3 regions of the Streptomyces sp. NPDC004609 genome follow, and region 2 is predicted to be linked to each of the others. Evidence: riboswitches for the same ligand, from Rfam matches in the RefSeq annotation. Region 2 holds a riboswitch; each other region holds the start of a gene.
The links. Region 2 has a riboswitch for thiamine pyrophosphate ahead of thiO (glycine oxidase ThiO). Riboswitches for the same ligand answer to the same signal wherever they lie in the genome.

Region 1 (2,261 bases), on a different contig from region 2:
CCTGTCGGGCGCGATGGTGCCCGGCTTGTCGACCACGGCCCCGAAGCGGGTGAACAGCTCCGGCAGCTTCGCCCCCTCCACCACCGGGTTGACGAACATGTTCAGCGGCATGTCCTCCTGGAACTTCTTCGAGACCATGAAGTCCAGCAGCGCCTTGCCGCCGTCCTCGTTCTTCGCGCCCTTCAGCAGCCCGGCGAACTCGATCTGACGGAAGCAGGTGCCGGTGGCGACCCCGGTCGGCGCCTCGGCCGGCTGCGGGTCCGAGTAGAGGACCTCGACCGGCGGGCTGGAGGCGTACGAGACGACGAGCGGCCGGTCGCCCTTGGCCTTCCTGCCGCCCGCCGAGCCGGAGAACTCCTCGTTGTACGCCTGCTCCCAGCCGCTGACGACCTTGACGCCGTTCGCCTTGAGCTTCTTCCAGTAGCCCTGCCACCCCCCGGCGTCCGCGCCCTGGGAGGAACCCTCGCCGTAGCGTGCCACCGTGCCGAGGACGAAGCCGAGGCCGGGGGACGACGTGGCGGCGTTCTCGGTCACGAGCAGGTTCTTGTACGCGGGCTTGAGCAGATCGTCGAAGGACTGCGGCGGTGCGAGCTTCCTGTCGGCGAAGTACTTCTTGTCGTAGTTGACGCAGATGTCGCCCGTGTCGACGGGCGTCACCCGGTGCTTGTCGCCGTCGAGTTGCACCGCCCGCGGAATCTCCGCCAGCCCCTTGGCCTCGTACGGGGTGAACAGCCCGTTGTCGAGGGCGCGCGAGAGGAGGGTGTTGTCGACGCCGAAGAAGACATCGCCCTGCGGGGAGCCCTTGGTGAGGATCTCCTTGTTGAGCGCCTCTCCGGCGTCACCGCTCTTGAGCACCTTGACGGTGTAACCGGTTTCCCGGGTGAACTCCTTGAGCACGGAGCCGGACGCGGCGAACGAGTCGTGCGTCACCAGCGTGACGGTCTTCGCCTTCGGTCCTTCGGCTCCGCCGGACGGCGAGTCCTTCGTCTCCCCGCCACAGGCGGTGAGGGTGGTGACGCCGAGCGCGGCGGCCAGCGCGGCGACCGTGATCTTCCTGGTGGTGCTCACTGGATCATTCCTCCTGGGGGTGGCCAGGAAGAGACGCGGCCCTGCCCGGTCCTCTGACGAGAATCCGGGCAGGGCGCAACAGCTTGAGTTACGACCGAACTTCCTACCCAGAATGACCTGGGCAAGGTTCAGAGGGTCTGCGGTCTGATGGGTACCGCACTCTCAGCGCTGTGGCGCTCCCCTGTCGGATGCATGCACGTGTTCGAGCCCAGAGTACAAGGCCGGGAGCGCGCGATGTCAGGTGCGGGTCATTTGTCCGCTCGGGGCGCGTCCGGGCACGGGGTGCCGGTACGAGTGACCGGTACGGGTGGCCCGGTCCGCGGGCCGCACCGTGGGCCGTACCGCGGGCCGGTGCGGTGGCAGAGGCGGTGTGGGGGTGCCGGTACGGGGCCGATCCCGGAGACCGGCCCCGGGGCCGAGGTCAGCGCTCGGTCGCGGCGAGCTGTCCGCACGCCCCGTCGATCTCCTGCCCCCGGGTGTCCCGCACGGTCACCGGTACGCCATGGGCGGCGATCGCCTCGACGAACGCCTTCTCGTCCTCGGGCCGGGACGCGGTCCACTGGGACCCCGGAGTCGGATTGAGCGGGATCAGATTGACGTGGACCCGCTTGCCCTTGAGCAGGCGGCCCAGCAGGTCACCGCGCCAGCCCTGGTCGTTGATGTCGCGGATCAGCGCGTACTCGATGGAGACCCGGCGGCCGGACCGGTCCGCGTACGCCCAGGCGGCGTCCAGGACCTCCCGTACCTTCCAGCGGGTGTTGACCGGAACGAGGGTGTCGCGCAGCTCGTCGTCGGGCGCGTGCAGCGACACGGCGAGACGGCACTTGAAGCCCTCGTCGGCGAAGCGCAGCATCGCGGGCACCAGACCGACCGTCGAGACGGTGATCCCGCGCTGCGAGATGCCGAGCCCGTCCGGCTCGGGATCGGTGAGCCGTTGGATCGCGCCCACGACCCGCTTGTAGTTGGCGAGGGGCTCGCCCATCCCCATGAACACGATGTTCGACAGCCGCGCCGGGCCGCCGGGCACCTCGCCGTCACGCAGCGCGCGCATCCCGTCGACGATCTGGTGCACGATCTCGGCGGTGGACAGATTGCGGTCGAGCCCCGCCTGTCCCGTGGCGCAGAACGGGCAGTTCATCCCGCAGCCCGCCTGGGACGAGATGCACATCGTGACCCGGTCCGGGTACCGCATC
Region 2 (2,261 bases):
CCGCGGTGACGGTGGTGTCCCAGCCCAGTTCCTCACTGGTGGCGCCCACGACGAGCTCCCCGCTCTCGCGCGGCACCAGATAGACGGAGCTGCCGCGCACCACGGCCCGGACGGTCCTGGACAGGAAGGGAGCGTGCGCGGGGGGCACGGTCAGCCGCAGCACCTGCCCCTTCACAGGGCGCACGGGCGGGAGGACGTCGTCCGGGACCCCGGCGAGCCGTCCGCTGAGGCTGCCACCCGCGAGCACGACCTGGCCGGCGGTCAGCTCCCGGCCGTCGGTGAGGGCGACTCCACTCGCCCGGTCGCGTTCGACGAGGAGCCGGTCCGCCCAGCCGCGCCACAGCGTCACCCCGGCCCGCTCACAGGCCGTGACCAGTGCGGACGCGAGCCGCCGTGGGTCGACCTGGTGGTCGCCGTCGACCCGCAGACCGCCGCGCACACCGGGTGCGAGCATGGGTTCGAGACGGCGGCACTCCCGGCCGGTCAGCCACTCCGACTCCAGACCGGAGCGGCGCTGAAGCGCGTGGAGCTCGCGGAGATGGGCCCGGTCGTCGGCGTCGAGCGCGACGGCCAGGGTGCCGCAGGCGCGGTAGCCGATGCCCCGGCCGCTCGCCTCCTCCAGCTCCGCGGCGAAGGCGGGGTAGCGGCGGGCGGACTCCACATTGAGAGCCAGCAGGGTCTGTTCGCCGTAGTGGAGTTCGGTGACCGCCGCGAGCATTCCGGCGGCCACGTGCGCGGCTCCGCCACCGGGTTCGGGATCGACGACGGTGACCTTCAGGCCGCGCTGCGCGGTCCGCCACGCCGTGGCCAGCCCGATGATGCCGCCGCCGACGACGAGGACGTCCGGGACACGGGAACCGCGGCCGGGCCCCGGCGAGGAGCGGTGCGGCTCCGGTGGCGCCGGGGCGGTGCCCGCGGGCGGTGCGGGGGGCGCGCTGTCCGGCGGTGGCGCCGGGGCGGGGACGCGCCACCCGGCGGGGCAGGACGGGGACGCCCCGGGCGGCTCGGACGGACCGGAGGTGTGCGACATGGGCGGCGAGCCCCTCCCTTCGCCGGCATGACCCGGATCAGGTTCGTACGGTCGGAGGCCGTCCAGCCTCCCTCTCAGCCCGGTGCGTCCGGACTCCCGCGAGTGCTTTACGGTGGCCACCCTAACCCCAGCCCTCGACTCGCAGTAGACGTGGTGCCGGGCGGCGGCCCCCGCCCGCCGCCGCCCGGGAGGGCGCAGCACGAGGGAGTGAGTCGCCATGGCAAGGTCGCTCGACGGACTGGTGCTCTCCCCGGTCGCGGATCAGGCCCCGGGCCAGGTGGGCACCCGCACCCGGTTCGCGTACCACGAGGAGGAGGGCCGGATCTGGGCCGAGTACGCAGGCGGGGACGTGGTCCGGGGGCATCTGGTGGGCACCCGTGACGGCGACCGGCTCGATTTCCGCTATGTGCAGCTGAAGACGGACGGCACCACCTCGTCGGGGCACTGTGTCTCGACGGTCGTGGAGCTGCCCGACGGGCGGGTGCGCCTTGAGGAGAGCTGGGAGTGGGAGTCACAGCCGGGGCGCGGGACGAGCGTCGTGGAGGAGCGGCGACAGCGCGGCGTGGGCTCCCCGCGGGGCCGTAGCGCGGGGCCGTGAGGGGGAGCCTCTTTTCTGACGGTCCGTCAGGTGCGTAAGGTTGACGGGTGAGCGAGCAGCAGAAACAGCAGCGGACGCGCCGCGTGGTCGTCGTCGGAGCGGGCATGGCCGGTGTGCAGACCGCCGTCGCCCTGCGTGAAGAGGGATTCACCGGCTCCGTCACCGTCATCGGCGCGGAACCCCATCAGCCGTACGACAGGCCACCGCTCTCCAAGGCGATCCTCCTCGGCACGGCGGAGGGATCGGCCTTCGAGGTCGACTTCGAGGAGCTCGCCGTCGAGCTCCGCCTCGGCTGTGAGGCGACCGCGGTGCGCCCGGGCGCGCATGAGCTGGACACCGAGGCCGGGCCCGTCCCGTACGACGTCCTCGTCATCGCGTCCGGTGCGGAACCGATCGGTCTGCCCGGCATCGCGTCCGTGCCCGGGGTCCACCTGCTGCGCACCCTGGACGACGCCGAGCGGCTCCGGCCCGTCCTCGGCACACGGCACGACATCGTGGTCGTCGGCGCGGGCTGGATCGGCGCGGAGTTCGCCACCGCCGCCCGCGGGGCGGGCTGCTCGGTCACGGTCGTCGAGGCCGCGGACCGGCCGCTGGCGGGCGCGCTGCCCGCCGAGGTCACCGCCCCCATGGCCG
Region 3 (2,261 bases), on a different contig from region 2:
ATCGTCCCGGTTCGGCAGACCGAGATGTTCCTTGGGAGTGACGTAGCAGAGCATGGCCGTGCCCCACCAGGCGATCATCGCCGCTCCGATGCCGGAGGTGATGTGGTCGTACGCGGGGGCCACATCCGTCGTGAGCGGGCCGAGCGTGTAGAAGGGGGCCTCCTCGCAGATCTCCTGCTGGAGGTCGATGTTCTCCTTGATCTTGTGCATCGGGACGTGACCGGGGCCTTCGATCATCGTCTGAACCTGGAAACGCTTGGCGATCCGGTTGAGTTCCCCGAGCGTCCGCAACTCCGCGAACTGCGCCTCGTCGTTGGCGTCCGCGATCGAACCGGGCCGCAGTCCGTCCCCGAGCGAGTACGTCACGTCGTAGGCGGCGAGGATCTCGCACAGTTCCTCGAAGTTCTCGTACAGGAACGATTCCCTGTGGTGCGCCAGACACCAGGCCGCCATGATCGAGCCGCCGCGCGAGACGATCCCCGTCTTGCGGCGGGCGGTGAGCGGGACGTAGCGCAGCAGCACTCCGGCGTGGACGGTCATGTAGTCGACGCCCTGCTCGGCCTGTTCGATCACCGTGTCCTTGTAGACCTCCCAGCTCAGCTCCTCGGCCCTGCCGTCGACCTTCTCCAGGGCCTGGTAGAGCGGGACGGTGCCGATCGGCACGGGCGAGTTGCGCAGGACCCACTCGCGGGTGGTGTGGATGTTGCGGCCCGTCGACAGGTCCATCACCGTGTCGGCTCCCCAGCGGGTCGCCCAGGTCATCTTCTCGACCTCCTCCTCGATGGAGGAGGTGACGGCGGAGTTGCCGATGTTGGCGTTGACCTTCACCAGGAACCGCTTGCCGATGATCATCGGCTCGATCTCCGGGTGGTTGACGTTGGCCGGCAGCACCGCGCGGCCTGCGGCGATCTCCTCCCGTACGACCTCGGGGGAAACGTTCTCCCGGATGGCCGCGTACTCCATCTCCGGGGTGATCTCGCCCCGTCGGGCATAGGCGAGCTGGGTCACCGCCCGCCCGTCACGGCCCCGGCGGGGCTGGCGCGGACGGCCGGGGAAGACCGCGTCGAGGTTCCTGAGCCCGCCACGCGGCGATGTGTGCTTGATCCCGTCGTCCTCGGGGCGCACGGGACGGCCCGCGTACTCCTCGGTGTCTCCGCGCCCGGTGATCCAGTGCTCCCGTAGCGGCGGCAGGCCGCGGCGTACATCGGTCTCGACGGTGGGGTCGGTGTACGGACCGGATGTGTCGTACAGCGTCACATCCGTCCCGTTGGTGAGGTGCACGTGACGGACCGGCACCCGGAGGTCGGGGCGTGAGCCCTCGACATATCCCTTGTGCCAGCCCGGCTTGCGCTCGCCGGACCCGGCGGCCCGGTCTGCGTTCCGGTCGGCGGCAGGCGTGCGTGCATCCTGAACGGTCATGAGACCTACTCCCTACGCCGGCATTACCCGGTAACAGGTTCGGCGGTCGACGCAGCGGTTTCCGCAGACGGCGTACTGGCGTTGGCCAGACGGGTCGTACGGCGATCAGCGCCCTCTCAGCCCGGTGCTCCGAGCTCCCGCGTGTGCAAAGGTGCCACCACGCTAGCGTCATGTCTGGCGTGCTGAACAGGGTGCCCCCGTCCGTTCTTGCGATGATCGGCCGGTGACCTCTTCACCGTCCGACCCCCAGCAGCCGCACGGACCTTCGCAGCCCCCCCGGCGACAGGAGCCGTCCGAGCCCGACGGGCACGTCCACGGCCACACCCACGGCCACGGCCCGGCGGCCCCCGTCTCCCGGCATCTGCGCAAGGTCATCGCCGCGGTGCTGATTCCCTTCGCCACCGCGGTCGCCGTGGGTCTGGTGGTCCTCTGGCCCGGCTCCGCGCCCGGCCATGAGCGCACCGGTGTGGGCTTCGACCGCCAGACCCAGCAGGGGACGGTCACGCGGGTCGACACCGTCGACTGCAAGGACGTGAACGTCGCGCAGGTCCCGCCCACGGGCGACACCGGCACTCCCCAGGGGCGCGAGGCGGTCAACGCCCAACAGGGCGACTGCAAGAAGGCGACGATCGAGGTCACCAGCGGCAAGGACAAGGGACGCACCTTCACCGAGATCATCCAGCCCGACGCGTCACGGCAGCTGGAGAAGGGGCAGGGAGTGGTGGTGGCGTACGCCCCCGACGCGCCCCGCGATCTCCAGTACTCCGTGATCGATGTGAACCGCAAGGTCCCGATGGCGGTGCTCGCGGGGATCTTCGCGCTGGCGGTGGTGCTGGTGGGGC

Region 1: another riboswitch for thiamine pyrophosphate. It lies ahead of ACFYT4_RS11750 (thiamine ABC transporter substrate binding subunit); the one in region 2 lies ahead of thiO (glycine oxidase ThiO).
Region 3: another riboswitch for thiamine pyrophosphate. It lies ahead of thiC (phosphomethylpyrimidine synthase ThiC); the one in region 2 lies ahead of thiO (glycine oxidase ThiO).

The regions. Positions count from the first base shown of each region.
Region 1 covers NZ_JBIALS010000009.1:38,923-41,183, forward strand. Annotated here, with positions in the region: gene ACFYT4_RS11750 (thiamine ABC transporter substrate binding subunit) at 1-1,068, opposite strand, end outside; TPP riboswitch at 1,151-1,261, opposite strand; gene rlmN (23S rRNA (adenine(2503)-C(2))-methyltransferase RlmN) at 1,490-2,261, opposite strand, start outside.
Region 2 covers NZ_JBIALS010000026.1:114,324-116,584, reverse strand. Annotated here, with positions in the region: gene thiO (glycine oxidase ThiO) at 1-1,030, opposite strand, end outside; TPP riboswitch at 1,028-1,140, opposite strand; gene ACFYT4_RS24575 (hypothetical protein) at 1,248-1,628, shown strand; gene ACFYT4_RS24570 (NAD(P)/FAD-dependent oxidoreductase) at 1,676-2,261, shown strand, end outside.
Region 3 covers NZ_JBIALS010000005.1:98,917-101,177, forward strand. Annotated here, with positions in the region: gene thiC (phosphomethylpyrimidine synthase ThiC) at 1-1,419, opposite strand, end outside; TPP riboswitch at 1,412-1,570, opposite strand; gene ACFYT4_RS06625 (YibE/F family protein) at 1,643-2,261, shown strand, end outside.